2 regions of the Ruegeria sp. CDSA021 genome follow, and region 1 is predicted to be linked to the other one. Evidence: riboswitches for the same ligand, from Rfam matches in the RefSeq annotation. Region 1 holds a riboswitch; the other holds the start of a gene.
The links. Region 1 has a riboswitch for cobalamin ahead of AC2FLD_RS14605 (hypothetical protein). Riboswitches for the same ligand answer to the same signal wherever they lie in the genome.

Region 1 (9,551 bases):
AACTCTTTGTTGCGGTATCGAGTCAGCGGCAAAACCCCGGACTCGCGCAGATGATCAATGGAAATGTGCCAGAACGGCAGTTCGATCCTCTGCTGCAAGGCCCGCGCTATGGTCGATTTTCCGCTGCTCGATGCGCCGTGCAGAAAGATGATGTGCGACATCCGGGCCTCTTCCGCTTAATCAACACAAGAAACAGAGTAACAGTATTCTCTATGCCCCATGCAGATGACGCTGTTCCAACTCACGCGCAAATTCACTCAGCCGGGATTGCAGCTGATTGCGAAACCGGGACTGGCCCAACTTCACCGATTGCAGCAACAGGCGCGCAGGCAAAGTCTTGGCGGCCAGCGACATCTCAAGGCTCAGGCGCGTTCTACGTGGCGACAGGGCTAGAAAATCCACACTCGTCAGACCGGTCATGCCCTTGCTGCTGGCTTCAAAACGCATTTGCGAAGGCCGGTCGTAATCTGTCATCACCACTGACATCTCGCGCAATTTGCCGCGCAGCTTGAACTCTGTCTGCCATTCAGTTCCCGCAGCAAAGATCGCCTCCGAATCCGAGCGCCTTACGTCGATTCCCCGACGCATTACCATACGTTCGAACCGCTCGAAATCCGACACCATATCGAACACCGCGTTAATTGGGGCTTCGATATCCTCTCGCGCTAAAAACTGCATGATACCCTTTGAAGATTATGGCCGCTCCTATATTTCGTTAGTCCAACGTATCCGCAAGCCAGTTCTCAAGAAGAAAATGGGCGATTGCACCTTTTCGGGCGGGCAGCAGGTTTGGATGGTCCCCGGCAAATGCCTGCATCATCTCGGATTTACTTACCCACATGGCCTCTTCAATCTCGACGGGATCAATCACGATGTCACGCGACAACGCCTCTCCCGCGCAGCCAAACATCAACGAAGCCGGGAATGGCCAGGGCTGACTGGACAGATAGGAAACGTCCCCGACGGGCACGCCCGCCTCTTCCATCACCTCGCGGCGCACGGCGGCTTCAAGGGTTTCTCCGGGCTCGACAAAGCCCGCCAACAACGAAAACATACCCTCGGGCCAACCCGGAGACCGCCCCATCAGCACACTGTCCCCATGCGTGATCAGCATGATCACAACCGGGTCGGTGCGCGGGAAATGTTGCCCGCCGCATGACGGACAACTGCGTTGCCAACCGCCTTGCGATATCTCACTGGCAGCACCGCAGCGGGCACAAAATCGATGCGTTTCGTGCCAGCCGATAACGGCTTTGGCCGTCGCGGCCAGTTCGGCATCCCGCGCCGACAATCGCGTCATGATCCGGCGCAATTCGGCGAACACATACCCGTCCGGCAAATCCGGGTGCTGCTGTTCAGACTTGTCTACGAACTCGCCCAGTCCGGTCAGGTCCAGACCTTCTGCTGTCCAGGCCGAGATATCCACCGCAAAAAAAGGCGCATCTTCGGCGGTCATACCCAAAAAGACCGGGACCTCAGCTATCCCACCGGGCCCGCCGCTGACCAGCGGATGCGTCATCGGCAGTACAGCAAGCTGATCCAGCCCGTCGCCTGCAACCAGGATTTTCCCCCGCCACACCATCATGCACTGTGCGGTCGGGTTGCGCATCGCTTCGGCAAGTGATTCGGCATTCCCGCGCAAATGGGCGGCCCGATCCAGGCCCGAGCCGCCAAACGTCACCTGCTCTGCGTTTTTCATTGGATGTCCTTCTGGTCCTGCGCACAGGGCTGCCATGTCTGTGCCCGTGTTGCAATCGCAATTCCGGCTCTTGCAACACGTGAGACTGCCGCCGAAAAGCCGCATGGTAGCCTCGGAAAAATCATTTAAGTTACGCCCTGTACCATTTGATCAATTACCTTAGTCAAAAGCAGACTTTTTAAAGTGAAGCAAAACCCATCGACTCAGATACGCCCCGCAAAGGACTGCGGACGCGTACGCATTCTGGCCACGACCGACCTGCATATGCATCTGACAGGTTTTGACTATTACACAGACACACCGGACCCGACGCTTGGACTGACGCGTACCGCCAGCCTGATCCGTGCCGCTCGCCAGGAAGCCAGTGATGCGTTGGTTCTGTTGGTGGACAATGGGGACGCGATACAGGGAACTCCACTGGGCGAGTGGGCAGCCCGGAACGACACGCCGCATCCCTTGATGCAAGCCTTCACAAAGCTGGATTATGACGCCGTGGGTCTTGGCAACCATGATTTTGGGTTCGGGTTACCAACATTGGACAATATCCTCTCGCAAGCCCCGTGCCCGGTTCTGTGCAGCAACCTGCATCGTTTGGACGGTCAGCAAACGTGGCAGAGGTATACGATACTGGACCGCACCGTACCTGTGGGTGACCTAAACATACCCCTTCGTATCGGCCTGATTTCCGTTCTTCCGCCGCAGACAACGTGCTGGGAAGAGCATCACCTGAACGGAACGGTCATAGCCGAAGACATCCTAACCACCGCCCGCGAGCTGACAGAGCTTTTGCGCGCCAAAGGGTGTGATCTGATCGTGATGCTTGCCCATTCGGGGCTGGGCCAATCAGAGGCTGCAGAAGGTATGGAGAATGCCGTCATCCCTTTGGCCGCCATCGACGGAATCGACGCCATTGTTGCCGGGCACACGCATCTGACCCTTCCAAGTCGCGCCAATGCCAACACCTCGTATCTCAATCAAACAAAAGGGTTGGTGCACGGGACACCGGTTGTCATGGCCGGTTCTGCCGGTTCTTACCTTGGCGTAATAGACCTAGTTGTCGCTCCGCGGCCGGATGCCGGGTTCAGCATTGCAGAGTGTCGCGCAGAACTGCGCCCGTTTCTTGTGGCCGGCGCGGCAGTTGACGAAGATCAGGACATGGTGCGCCTGCTCGCCGATGCCCATCGTCAGACCCGTGACGCAGTAGCCAAACCTGTCGCGCAAGTGTCAGACGCCATGCATAGCTATTTCAGCTTCTGCCTGCCAGATCGCGGGCTGGCTCTGGCTGCCGCTGCTCAGGCCTCTGCAGTGCGCCCTTTCTTGCACGGTTCCGCGTTGGAAGAGTTACCGCTTCTGTCAGCCGTTGCACCGGCCAAAAGCGGCGGACGCGCTGGCCCCCGACATTATACAAATGTACCGGCGGGGCAAATATGCCTTCGCCATGTTGCCGACCTGTATCCGTATAGCAATGAGTTGCGGGCGATCCAGATCAATGGTGCAGAATTGCTGGATTGGCTTGAAATGTCGGCAAGCGTGTTCAACCAGCTTGCGCCCGATTTCGAAACGGATCTGATCAACCCCGAGCGGGCCGGATATAATTTCGACGTCATCTTTGGACTGTCCTATCAAATCGATCTGTCGCAACCTGCACGTTTCGACGTCGAAGGACGGGTGATCGACCCAGACAACAGGCGGGTTCGTGATCTGCAAATTGGTGGCCAATCCGTTCCTCCCACACAAAGGTTTGTACTGGCTTGCAACAATTATCGCACCAGCGGAGGGGGGCATTTTCCTGCGGCATCCGCAGCCCAGCATATCAATCTGCCGCCTCTCGATATCAAGGACCTGGTGCGGGATTATCTGTCTGATCGCCTTCCTCCCGATCCAATAACACGGCACCCCTATCCGTTTACATTGGCAGCCCAAGCGGGCACAAAAACCGTACTTCGAACAGGTCCGGGTGCCCTTAAACACATTGATGAATTGCTCAAGTTCGATCCCAAGGTGCTCAGCCCAGATAACACAGGATTCGAGCGTATCCATCTGACGTTCTGACGGGTTGTCTTTTTCCTCTGCCTTCCCTATATCCAGAGTCGAGAGGTTGGCGCGGGCGAGCGCCTCGCCAACCTGGTCAGGTCCGGAAGGAAGCAGCCACAACGAGCCCCGCTTGGGTCGATGTCCAACCTCTCACTTCATGAACGTTAGCCGCAGGAGGGCTTTATGATTGTAACAAAAACCCTTCGGGCAGCACGGTTCTGATCTCACAATACCAGCCGACTGCCTGAACACATGACCCGGGGATGCGCGATCGCCATCCGTTGGGATTGCTGTTTCTGACAACAGGCAGACCAATGCATTCTTCTCTTTCGGACCTGGGATGGTCCTCTCATTTTGCCGCGCAACACGCGGCTCATCCTTCGTGCACGCCTTTTCGCATCGCTTCTGTTCATCGGGACCGCCTGATCGGGCTGAACCCAGAGGGCGAATTTCAACTGCTGACCCCTGATCAATCGACCGGTAGCTATGCCGTCGGAGACTGGGTTCTCACTGACAACGACAAACGCGTTCACCATCTGCTCGACCGGCGCAGCCTACTGCAACGACGAGCTGCAGGTACAGGTGCTGCGACGCAACTGATCGCAGCCAATGTCGATGTGCTGTTCATCGTCAGTTCGTGCAACGCAGATTTCAACCCGCCCCGGCTAGAGCGTTATCTGGCGCTTGCGCATCAAGCAGGATGTTACCCAGTCATTGTCCTGACAAAGGCTGACAAATCTAATGACCCCAAGCGTTTCTCAGGACAGGTGCAGGCCCTGGACCCGTATCTGACAGTTCTGGCAATCAACGCACTGGACCCAGCGGAAATTGAAACGGTTCTGTCCTGGTGTCCTAAAGGCCAGACGGGCGCGCTGGTTGGGTCGTCAGGTGTTGGCAAGACGACACTGTCCAACGCCTTGACCGATCAAGATCTTGCCACGTCAGGTATTCGAGAGGACGACGCTCGCGGTCGGCACACAACTACGGCACGCGCATTACATCGGATGCGCAACGGCGGCTGGCTGATCGACACGCCTGGAATGCGCGCTTTGCGCTTGCTGGACGCTCAGGACGGTATCGACGAAGTTTTTTCAGACCTCACCGAACTTGGCCTGAACTGCCGCTTTTCAGATTGTCAGCACGACTCCGAGCCAGGCTGCGCGGTACAGCAGGCAATCAACCAAGGCGTGCTTGATCCTGCCCGCTTGGATCGTTGGCGAAAACTTCGGCGCGAAGATCAGCGCAACTCGGAAACTGTCGCCCAATCCCGGGCGCGGGACAAAGCGTTTGGTAAGATGGTGCGGGGTGTCATGCAGGAACAAAAACTGCGCAAAGGGCGATAGCTGGAAGGTGTACGTCAATTCGTGTGCCGCGCCTGGTCAAGCGATCAGGCGCGGCCATACTGCCGCATTGCGCCGGGCAAATGCTCCGATATGGCCAATCTCCGGCAATCCGAAATCATCAGACCTAAGCAGGTGCCGCTTAGCCTCGGTGCCATAAAGGTCGGCAAGCCGCCAGACCGCTTCTGGCGGGACCATCTGGTCGTCTTCGAAAGTGAACAAGTCCACGGGTGTACGAGAGCCGTCCCAACGCGTCTCCGGAAGGTATTGTCCGATTTCAGGCACATAACTCAAAGGTGCCGTGCACCATTTGCGCCATTGCCAGTAGACCGAGGCCGGCAAGTCCGCGCCAAACCCGATTGCCTTTCCCGGCAGATAGCCCAGCGCTTTTACCAGCAATGGCGCGTGCCCATACCAGAACACACCGGCCAATCCTCGATAAGGCCACGGGTGATCGCTCAGGGTCACAAGCCCCGAACACACGGAAATCATTCGATCGATCAGATCAATATCCGGCTGAACCGGCCCCAGCATCGCACCTACCGAATGACCAATTGTCCACTGCTGCGCATCAGGATAGCGCATGCGCATTTCCGTCCGCGCCGCTGGCATGTCGATCAAAGCCCAATCCGCCATTGTCGCACGCGCATCCTTCATACGGCCGGTCAGAGAATGCCCGAAATCCCGATAGTCATAAGTCAGGCACGCCATGCCTCGCTCTGCAGCCAGCCAACGTGCGAAGTGGCGATAATAGTCGCGCGGCACACCTGTTGCGCTGTTCAGAACAACCACGGTCTCGGGTTCTGTGATCGGTCGGTACAGCCGCGCTGATAAGGTCGTCGACCCGGACGGAAAGAGGAAATCTTCGGTCAAAACCGCCTGCTCTGTGTCCAACATGATCCCTGACCTTGCGCTGAAAATTGACTTGCTTACCTTCAATGGTGAAAACTCTACGCGGGAACTTTCCACCCATCCAGCATGACCAAACGTCGGGCGAAAAGATCAGCTTGACTCGGCACCGGGTCAGACGCTAGCGGTTGTGTGATGGTTCCTGTCCCCCACAAGGGGTCGGGATGAAAAGGGAACACGGTGCGGTTCAGCCTGGTCATTCGGGCGCAAACCAAATCCGCGACTGCCCCCGCAACTGTAAGCGGTGAGCAATGCCAAAACACCACTGGCCCCTGGGGCTGGGAAGGTCGGCAAAGCCAAGACCCGCAAGTCAGGAGACCTGCCATCGGAATTGAAACCGAAACTCGGGCGGGGTGTCCGGGCAGGTCCTGACTGCACTTTGCCGTCCCACCTGACCCGATCTTCCTGTCCAACACGCGCGGAGGGCGCAGGATGATCTGGAAGACAAAGACACATGAATACAGCGCAACAGTATGTCAGCGGACAGGCAAAACCTGCCCTGCCTTGGCGCGACTTGCGCGCTCGGTTTCCGAGGCTATGACTCAGGCCACAGCGGCCACAGGCGACGAATTCGAGTTTGATGGCGGCAGTGAATTGGCGCATTGCGCGGAAGGGTGCCACGCAACCGTTCGAGCTCAATCAGACAGAATTCGCATCTTTTGCGGCACACAGTCTGAAGTTCAGCCCGAGGACCTGAACGCGTACGCCGATCTGATCTTTGGGAATACGTTCACCACCTTGCCATCCGGCCTCATTGCAGACCCACCCTGCGCGATGATCGAGGTTGTAACGCTGCGGCCCCGCAAACCCGTGCACGCGCCTGAACATCTTTCGGCCTAAGACTACACGACCTGAGTCTGAAATTCCCGTGCCGCCCAGGCCAGTTGGGCATCTGTTTCCACTGCACAGGGACGCAACACCCGCAAACGCTCAAGGGCCTTGTCTGCCCGCTCGCCGCATTCGACCATCAGCCTCAGGACAACCATCCCCGACCTGCCGCAGCCGCCCCGACAATGCACCAGCACCCGGCCTCCTCCAGCCAGGGCGTGCCGGGCGGCGGCGCTGACGCCGGGCCATGCCTCTTCAACTGCTGCAGTAGGTGCACCAAAGTCTTCGATCGGCAGATGCACCCACCGGCTCGCGCGGCTTTGGATATCGCTGCCGAAATCCTGCGCCCCATGCTGAAGCAGCTCGACATCCGTTGTCATTGAAACAACAAGCCCCGGCTTCCATGCCGCAATCGTTTCAAGATCACCCCCGTAATCACCACCGCGTCCGGGCATCGACGTCAGGGCAAGCGTTCCCCCTGCGACTTGCAAAGCATAGATAACCAGCTGCGACATGAACCTGTGTCCTCCACCCAGAACTCGTTACAAATATGAGTCTTTAAATCTGTTGGAACAGCTTAGTGCGAAACCGGCCGGTTTCTAAATCAAAAATCATCGCGCCATGCTGTGGACGTAAACGACAGCGGCCACTACGCTGTGCCGAAGCCCCGAATCCGACCGAGAAAACATGACCGACACTCCCAGCCCCGCCTATCAGGTTCTCGCCCGCAAATATCGCCCGGAAACCTTTGCCGATCTGGTGGGCCAGGATGCCATGGTGCGCACCCTGAAAAACGCATTCGAAGCGGACCGGATTGCGCAGGCTTTCATCATGACCGGCATTCGCGGCACCGGTAAAACCACCACCGCGCGGATCATCGCCAAGGGCATGAACTGCATCGGTCCCGACGGCGCTGGCAGCCCAACGACCGAACCTTGCGGCCAATGCGAACATTGCGTGGCGATCATGGAAGGCCGCCATGTCGATGTGATGGAGATGGACGCCGCCAGCCGAACCGGTGTGAACGACATCCGCGAGATCATCGACAGTGTCCGCTATCGCGCCGCCAGCGCACGTTACAAGATCTACATTATCGACGAGGTTCACATGCTCTCGACCAGCGCCTTCAACGCGCTGCTCAAGACGCTTGAGGAACCGCCTGAGCATGTGAAATTCATCTTCGCAACCACCGAAATCCGCAAAGTGCCTGTCACGGTTCTGTCCCGCTGTCAGCGCTTTGATTTGCGCCGGATTGAACCAGAGGACATGATCGGCCTTCTGCAAAAGATCGCGGCTGCCGAAAACGCTCAGATCGCCGAAGATGCTCTGGCGCTGATCACCCGCGCAGCAGAAGGATCGGCAAGGGATGCAACCTCGCTGCTGGATCAGGCAATTTCGCACGGGGCAGGTGAAACCACGGCCGAACAGGTCCGCGCAATGCTGGGACTTGCGGACCGTGGCCGCGTTCTGGACCTGATGGACATGATCCTGCGTGGCGATGCCGCTGGCGCGCTGACGGAACTGAGCGGACAATACGCAGAAGGCGCAGACCCTTTAGCCGTCTTGCGCGATCTGGCCGAAATCACGCATTGGGTGTCCGTCGTAAAGATCACGCCCGACGCCGCCGAAGACCCGACTGTTTCGCCGGATGAACGGAGCCGTGGCCAGCACATGGCAGAGGCCCTGCCGATGCGTGTCCTGACCCGAATGTGGCAGATGCTGCTGAAGGCGCTTGAAGAAGTCTCTGCCGCGCCCAATGCCATGATGGCCGCTGAGATGGCTGTTATCCGCCTGACCCATGTGGCCGATCTGCCCAGCCCTGAAGAATTGATCAAACGGTTGCAGGACGCCCCGCCACCTCCGGCTGGTGGACCTGGTGGCGGCGCTTCGGTGTCCCGGCAGGGCGCAGTGCCTGTGCAGGCCAGCGCGGCCCCGGCACCTGCATACGCATCGCCCCCACGCGGCCCAAGCGGCGCGCCCGTTGCCGCATTGGCACAGGATGTCCAGACGGCCCTGGCCCGGTATCCGACCTTTGAACATGTGGTCGAACTGATCCGCACCAACCGCGACGTAAAGCTTCTGGTCGAAGTGGAAAACGGCGTGCGGCTGGTGTCTTATCAACCTGGCCGGATCGAATTCACCCCCGCCGCGCAGGCACCGACCGACCTGGCGCCCCGGTTGGGTTCTGCCCTGCAACGCTGGACCGGAAACCGGTGGGCTGTGTCGATAGTCTCGAACGGGGATGCACCGACGATTGCGGAAATTCGGGACGAGGCCGAGCTGGCCCTGAAAGCCGAAGCTGAACAACACCCTCTGGTTCAGGCTGTGCTTGCTCAATTTCCCAAGGCAAAGATCACAAAAATCGAGACGCCAGAGCAACGCGCTGCCCAAGTCGAAACCGAAGCGCTTCCCGAAGTCGAAGATGAATGGGACCCGTTCGAGGAAGACTGACCCGAAAGCGCTCGATCCCGTGTCGCAAACGAAGCAGATTGACACTTCAAACGATTACACCCTTCCATGATGTTAGGGAGGGATTGCATGCGAACGTCACCACTGCACCCACGTTTCGGATTGGTCGTTCACGACCTGGATCTGCGCGACGTCACCAAACAGCGTTATTTTCCGGAAATTCGGCAAGCGTTCGAAACCCATTCTGCGCTCTTGTTTCCTGCGCAATCGATATCTGACGCGGATCACATGCGTCTTGCCGAACTTTTTGGGCCATTGGAAAACCGGGAAGC
Region 2 (6,825 bases), on a different contig from region 1:
AGAAACGGGCGGATGTGTCTATCGGCAATACCCCCAACCGGGGCCTTGCAGGTGGAAGTGATCGGCGTGCAAACGGTTGAAATCAGGGCCAAGAACCACACGAAACCAATCGCAGGCACCATACCAGATCTGTCGCAGAAACGCGGCCTCTGGGTCGTTGCCCTGCCAGTCAACCAGCAAGGTAAGCGTCCGACCGTCAGTGGTATCCAGCCCAACGATATCAATCGAGTCTGCGCGGGCGTGGCTGCTCCACCCACTGTTTTCGCCTTGCGCAGTGCGCATACGGCGGCAATTGTAACTGCCAATGTGGCGTATTCGGGCAATTTCAGTCCCAAGATGATCCCGCGCGGCGGGTTGCACCACGTGGTTTTCCCACATGGCCAGACGCAAGGTGGTGGCGCAGCTGGTTTCAACAGGCTGCAACCGCGCCGTGACCAGTTGCGACAGCAAACCTCGCCCGCTGACGCCGCAGTTCTGGTCGACGATCAAATCCTCCATCGCCGGGAATCGAACACCGGCCTCTGCCAAGGCAGCCCGGCACTGCCCCTCATCCGCCAGTGCGCGATCCAACTGCCACTTTGTGACCGGCGTCACCGGTGCGCTGATTTCCAAATCGCGTAAGGGATTCCAATGAATAGGCACTGGCGTCTTGGGATGTGCCAACAGCCACCATCCTCCTCCACCCAGCAGGATCGCCACGACCGCCAGCCTGAAAATGAAAGACGCCGCCGAGTACAGAAATCGGCGGCGTCCAGAGGTCTGCGTCATCGTATTACAGCGCTTAGTAGCGGTAATGTTCCGGCTTGTACGGACCTTCCGGCTTCACACCGATATAAGCGGCCTGATCTGCATCCATCTGGGTCAGCTTTACGCCGATGCGATCCAGATGCAGGCGGGCCACTTTTTCATCCAGATGCTTGGGCAGGATATAGACGTCGTTTTCGTACTGATCACCCTTGGTGAACAGCTCGATTTGCGCCAGAACCTGGTTGGTGAACGAAGCCGACATCACGAACGAGGGGTGCCCGGTGGCGTTGCCGAGGTTCAGCAGACGGCCTTCGGACAGCAGGATGATGCGGTTGCCCGAGGGCAGTTCGATCATGTCCACCTGTTCCTTGATGTTGGTCCATTTGTGGTTCTTCAGGCTGGCGACCTGGATTTCATTGTCAAAGTGACCAATGTTGCCGACGATGGCCATGTCCTTCATCGCACGCATGTGCTCGATGCGGATCACGTCCTTGTTGCCGGTGGTGGTGATGAAGATGTCGGCGCTGTCGATTTCATCTTCCAGCAGGGTCACTTCAAACCCGTCCATCGCGGCTTGCAGCGCGCAGATCGGGTCAACTTCGGTGACTTTCACACGGGCACCCGCGCCGCGCAGCGAAGCGGCCGAACCTTTGCCCACATCGCCGTAACCGCAAACCACGGCAACCTTACCGGCCATCATGGTGTCGGTGGCGCGGCGGATGCCATCGACCAGCGATTCCTTACAGCCGTATTTGTTGTCGAATTTCGACTTGGTGACGCTGTCGTTCACGTTGATCGCCGGGAAGGGCAGTTGGCCGTCCTTAACCAGCTGATACAGGCGGTTTACGCCAGTAGTTGTTTCCTCAGAGACGCCCTGAATCTGGTCACGCATCTTGGTGAACCAGCCCGGCGATGCTTCCATGCGTTTGGCGATCTGCTTCTTGATCACTTCTTCCTCTTCCGAACCCGGAACAGGGATAATGTCTTCGCCCGCTTCCGCGCGGGCACCCAGCAGGATGTACAGCGTCGCGTCGCCGCCATCGTCCAGGATCATGTTCGGGCCGTCTGCGAACAGGAAGGATTTGTCCAGATAATCCCAATGCTCTTCCAGCGTCTGACCTTTAATGGCGAAGACAGGAATGCCAGCCTCGGCAATTGCTGCCGCCGCGTGGTCCTGGGTCGAGAAGATGTTGCACGATGCCCAGCGCACATCCGCGCCCAGCGCAACCAGCGTCTCGATCAGAACAGCAGTCTGGATTGTCATGTGCAGCGATCCAACGATGCGCGCACCTGACAAAGGCTTGCTTTCGCCGTATTCCGCACGCAGGGACATCAGGCCCGGCATTTCGGTTTCAGCAATATCCAATTCCTTGCGACCGAACCCGGCCAGTGAAATGTCCTTAACGATATAGTCCCCGGCCATCAGGCGCTCCATTTTTCCGGTTAAACTCAGTCCCGGCTGCCCCTAGCATTCCTTGGGGCAGGTGGCAATGTCGATGGCTTCGGATCGAAGGTTATGGGCCGCTGTCAGCTTGGGGTGCCTTCAATTTTTACTTTTGGTATCGCTTCGAAAAAATCTGTGCCGACGGCAACAATACAACTAATGCCGTTCGCATTGGTGACCAGTACGGTATAACTTCCGGTTTCTTTTGAGGTCCAGACCTCCATCACCGAATGCGCGCCACGCGTTTTTTGCAGGCCGCCAAAGGCCAATTCCTCGGCGTAATTTTCCTGCAATTTGGCGATAATATCGTCGCGCTCTGCGCAATTCTTGGCAAAGGCGGGCGGGGCTGTGGCAGCCATACCAAAGGTCAATGCAAGGGCGAACAAACGCTTGAACATGACAAACTCCTTTCATTTCGCGTTTCGCTTGTGAGAGGAGCACACCGGGAGAAGCATGTGCCCCCCTCGGTTTTTATGTCGGGATCGGATGATGTTGTTTCAAAGCACGAATGCTCAAGAAAACGTTGGCAGCAAGTGATCCTGACAGGTAGATCATACCATAAAATTACGATTTTAATGTGTTCGACTTCACAAGGCATGGCAAAATGGCAACACAACCCCGAGCATGGCAGAGGATGCTGTCAGGCCGCAGGCTGGACCTGTTGGACCCAACCCCGGTCGATATCGAGATCGAAGATATCGCGCATGGGCTGGCCTTTGTGGCCCGCTGGAACGGGCAGACAAACGGTGAATTCGCCTATTCCGTAGCCGAACATTCTCTGCTGGTCGAAGAGATTTTTGGCCGCATTGCCTCCAAAGCCCCCGCTAAATGGCGATTGGCAGCCTTGTTACATGACGCACCGGAATATGTGATCGGCGATATGATCTCACCCGTCAAATCCGCTGTAGGCCCGGACTATGGCGCACTGGATGACCGGTTGGCGGCGGCGATCCATATCCGATTCGGGTTGCCTGCTGAAGTGCCGAAGACGATCAAACGACAGATCAAGAAAGCCGACAAGATCAGCGCCTGGATGGAGGCCACCCAAATCGCGGGATTCTCTGAGCCAGAAGCGACCAAGTTCTTCGGTCGCCCGGATAAGGCGGTGATGGAGGGGTTGAGGATTACGCTGCGCCCGCCGGTCAAGGTGCGAGAGGCGTATATGGAACGACATGCGGCGTTAATAGCTTTTCTATAGAAAACCAATTTCAACCAATGTCCGGGTTGCACCCAAAGCTACCGAGATGATGCGGGGTAACGATTGACTGTGTTGACGATGTTGCAAGGGGATTCCATCAATACCGTCTAGGGTGATCTGTGGCACGAAGAGCACCACAGATCGTCAATTTCACGCCTAAGTGGCTGCGTTATGCAAACGGTTGGCGAACACGCCTTTGTCGGTCAGATCACGCAAGCTTTTCGCGCCTGCCAGAGCTGCCAGATCGGCCAACGGTTCGATCAGAATGACTAGCAGATACGCCACCCCAAAGCTGGTTACAGCTGTAAGGTTCTCGCTGCCGAAGCCTTGACCGTAAATCGCCCAGAAAGCCACCCAAGCCACAACACCACCCTGATAGACCGCTGACATCTTTAGTACGTCCAAGTACCGCAGATCGACATATGCAGTCGTCGATGGAATAACTTTCTTTGCCAGCGCGTCCACTGCAAAGAGCGGGAACAGCAGAGTGGAGATGTTCACAAAATACATTGGCAAATCAGTTGGGGCGAAAAGGAAACCCTGGATCGCCAAACCACCCGCAAGACCGAGGGCCGCAGGCCCGGAACCAAGTAGCAAAAACAGTGTCGTACCAAGGATTATGTGCACTTCGGAGATTCCAACAGCGAAGTGTGGCAAGATTTCAAAGAAGATGAACACCCCAAAAGCGGCAATGACAGACCGAACGCCAAATGAGACGACGGAGTGGGTTTGGAGATCATCATTGATCACTTTCAAGGAATAGCCCGCAGCGGCAGCAGCCGTCCCATAGGCGAGGGCCATTTTCGCGCCGTCAACGACGCCAGGTTCGATATGCATAGTAGAGTTCCTTTCGCGTCCACCCGACGCAGAAAAAGGGCCAGAAAATTCCGGCGGTTGCGTAAAGATGGTTGGTATCCTGACTCGTAGCCTTGAAAACTATGACTACTTACAGTTGCGGGGGCAGTCCGGGCTTTTACCTGGTTCCCAATTAAGACCTCCTCTCGAAGGTCACCATCGTCGCTACACTACACAAGCTAAGGTTCGGAGCAAGGCTTGATTGCGGCGCTTAGGCATTTGCCAGCGGCAGATGAAGCGGAAATTAGGTTGGTGAATATGAAAATCCGCTTTGCCCCGCAAAGCAGACTTAATCCGTGTCCTCAGAGCAGAATCTTGGTTCAGATTGAAACCAATTCGCCACTCGTCACCGCGGGCTACGCTTCGCCAAAATACGCTGCAACGTCCTGCGATGCATGTTCAGCCGGCGTGCGGTCTCCGACACGTTCCGGTCGCACAGTTCGTAGACCCGCTGAATATGCTCCCAGCGCACGCGATCCGCGCTCATGGGGTTTTCCGGCGGTGGCGGCAGTTCGTCGCCCTTGGCCAGCAGCGCATTGGTGATGTCGGTGGCATCGGCGGGTTTGGACAGGTAATCGGTTGCACCGATCTTGACGGCCGCTACGGCAGTGGCAATCGCGCCATATCCGGTCAGAACAACAACCCGGCTGTCGGGGCGCTTTTCCCGCAGCACTTCGACAACATCCAACCCGTTGCCGTCTTCCAGCCGCAAATCCACAACCGCGTAAGCGGGCGGGCGGGCGGTAGAAATGGCGCGGCCTGCGGCAACGGAACCGGCGGTTTCAACTTCGAATCCGCGCTTTTCCATGGCCTTGGCCAGACGTCTCAGAAACGGCTCGTCATCATCTACCAAAAGCAGGGACTTGTCAGGGCCGATATCAAGCTGAGAACTGTCTGCCATATGTTAGGTCTTTCCGTTATTTCATGCCTTTGGCTTGGGTATGAGTAATAGCAGCGCAGGAACAAAGGTCAAACAACCTTGTCACGATGCGGCCTGATCCAGAAAGCACCCAACCTTGTCCGCCATCTGCTCGGCCGTGTCATCGCGCTTGAAAAACTCAAGAAAACCGTGCTCGGGCGTGACCAGATAGGTGAAGGTGGAATGATCGACCAAATAAAACTCGTCGCTTTTGTCATGGGCCTTGTAATAGGTTTTGTAGGCTTTGCTAGCTGCTTTCACTTGCTCGGGCGAGCCGGTCAGCGCGATGGTTTTGCCGCCGAGGTTGAATGCATAGTCGGCCATCACTTCGGGCGTGTCGCGATCCGGATCAATTGAGATGAACAGCGGCGTCACCGATTGCCCGCGTTCAGCCAGAATATCGACGGCCTCGGCGTTGCGCGACATGTCGAAAGGGCAGACATCGGGGCAGAACGTATAACCGAAATAAACCAGCGTCGGTTCAGTGATCACGTCTGCGTCAGTGACCGTCTCACCCTTGCCGTTGACCAGCTCAAAGGGTCCGCCGATTGCTGCGGTTCCTCCGGCGATCTGGCTGGACCGGCACTGCGCGAACTGATCGCCAGTGCCACCACCACGCGTCAGAAGCCACATGGCCCCAAGGCCAATTACCAGTACAACAGCTGCAAGAATTGCGTATAGACGGGTCATTTCAGTTTTCCGGTCGCAAGGGGGTTGTTGATCGCTTCGGCTGGGACACCTATCAAGATGATCAGCCTTTGCAACAGGACATAAAGAACCGATGGCAGAATCCAATCAGACTTTTTGGCGCGGCCAGGAACGGAGCAGCTGGATTCGCCTGCGCACCCTGATCCTGTTGCGATGGGTGGCCATCATCGGCCAGTTCACTGCCATCACCGTTGCCCAGCAATATTATGACGTGCAGCTGCATCTGGGCCTGTGCTATCTGGCCATCGGCATTTCGGTCATGAGCAATTTTACGGCCATTTTGTTGTTCCCGCAGAACAAGCGCCTGACCGAGTTTGAAAATTTCTTGATGATCCTGTTTGATCTGCTGCAGCTGTCGATACTGCTGTATCTGACGGGGGGCTTGAACAATCCGTTTGCGCTGCTTCTGTTGGGGCCGGTTACAATTTCTGCCAATGTCATGAGCACCCGGTCGACCCTGATCGTTGGGGCTGTGGCGATTGTTCTGACCACGCTGCTGGCCGAGTTTCACCTGCCACTGCGCACCAATCTGGGGCTGGTTCTGGATATTCCGGATATTCTGCTGTTCGGCAATTGGGCCGCAATCGTCATCGCTATCGTTTTTATCGGAGCCTACTCCCACCGCGTCAGCTCTGAAGTTCAGTCCATGTCCGAAGCATTGGCTGCAACGCATATGGCGTTGGCGCGCGAACAGAAGCTTACCGACCTGGGCGGCGTTGTTGCCGCCGCCGCGCATGAGTTGGGCACTCCCTTGGCAACCATAAAACTGACCAGCGCGGAATTGATCGAGGAACTGGATGATCGCCCGGATCTGATAGAAGATGCCGCGCTGATCCGAGAGCAGGCCGACCGCTGCCGCGATATTCTGCGTGATATGGGACGGGCCGGTAAAGATGACCTGCACTTGCGGCAGGCGCCACTGTCGACCGTGGTGAACGAAGCCGCCGAACCACA

Region 2: another riboswitch for cobalamin. It lies ahead of AC2FLD_RS15660 (energy-coupling factor ABC transporter permease); the one in region 1 lies ahead of AC2FLD_RS14605 (hypothetical protein).

What each region holds. Positions count from the first base shown of each region.
Region 1 is NZ_JBXWQJ010000010.1:128,650-138,200, reverse strand. Features, by position in the region: gene AC2FLD_RS14640 (chloramphenicol phosphotransferase CPT family protein) at 1-161, opposite strand, end outside; gene AC2FLD_RS14635 (SRPBCC family protein) at 211-678, opposite strand; gene nudC (NAD(+) diphosphatase) at 716-1,699, opposite strand; gene AC2FLD_RS14625 (bifunctional 2',3'-cyclic-nucleotide 2'-phosphodiesterase/3'-nucleotidase) at 1,883-3,751, shown strand; RNA gene ffs (signal recognition particle sRNA small type) at 3,791-3,889, shown strand; gene rsgA (ribosome small subunit-dependent GTPase A) at 4,048-5,076, shown strand; gene AC2FLD_RS14610 (alpha/beta hydrolase family protein) at 5,113-5,970, opposite strand; cobalamin riboswitch at 6,102-6,323, shown strand; gene AC2FLD_RS14605 (hypothetical protein) at 6,415-6,822, shown strand; gene AC2FLD_RS14600 (protein-tyrosine phosphatase family protein) at 6,825-7,325, opposite strand; gene AC2FLD_RS14595 (DNA polymerase III subunit gamma/tau) at 7,498-9,261, shown strand; gene AC2FLD_RS14590 (TauD/TfdA dioxygenase family protein) at 9,349-9,551, shown strand, end outside.
Region 2 is NZ_JBXWQJ010000011.1:160,012-166,836, reverse strand. Features, by position in the region: gene AC2FLD_RS15680 (extensin-like domain-containing protein) at 19-768, opposite strand; gene ahcY (adenosylhomocysteinase) at 782-2,170, opposite strand; gene AC2FLD_RS15670 (hypothetical protein) at 2,275-2,589, opposite strand; gene AC2FLD_RS15665 (HD domain-containing protein) at 2,796-3,389, shown strand; gene AC2FLD_RS15660 (energy-coupling factor ABC transporter permease) at 3,546-4,226, opposite strand; cobalamin riboswitch at 4,279-4,420, opposite strand; gene AC2FLD_RS15655 (ActR/PrrA/RegA family redox response regulator transcription factor) at 4,591-5,145, opposite strand; gene AC2FLD_RS15650 (SCO family protein) at 5,227-5,853, opposite strand; gene regB (sensor histidine kinase RegB) at 5,945-6,825, shown strand, end outside.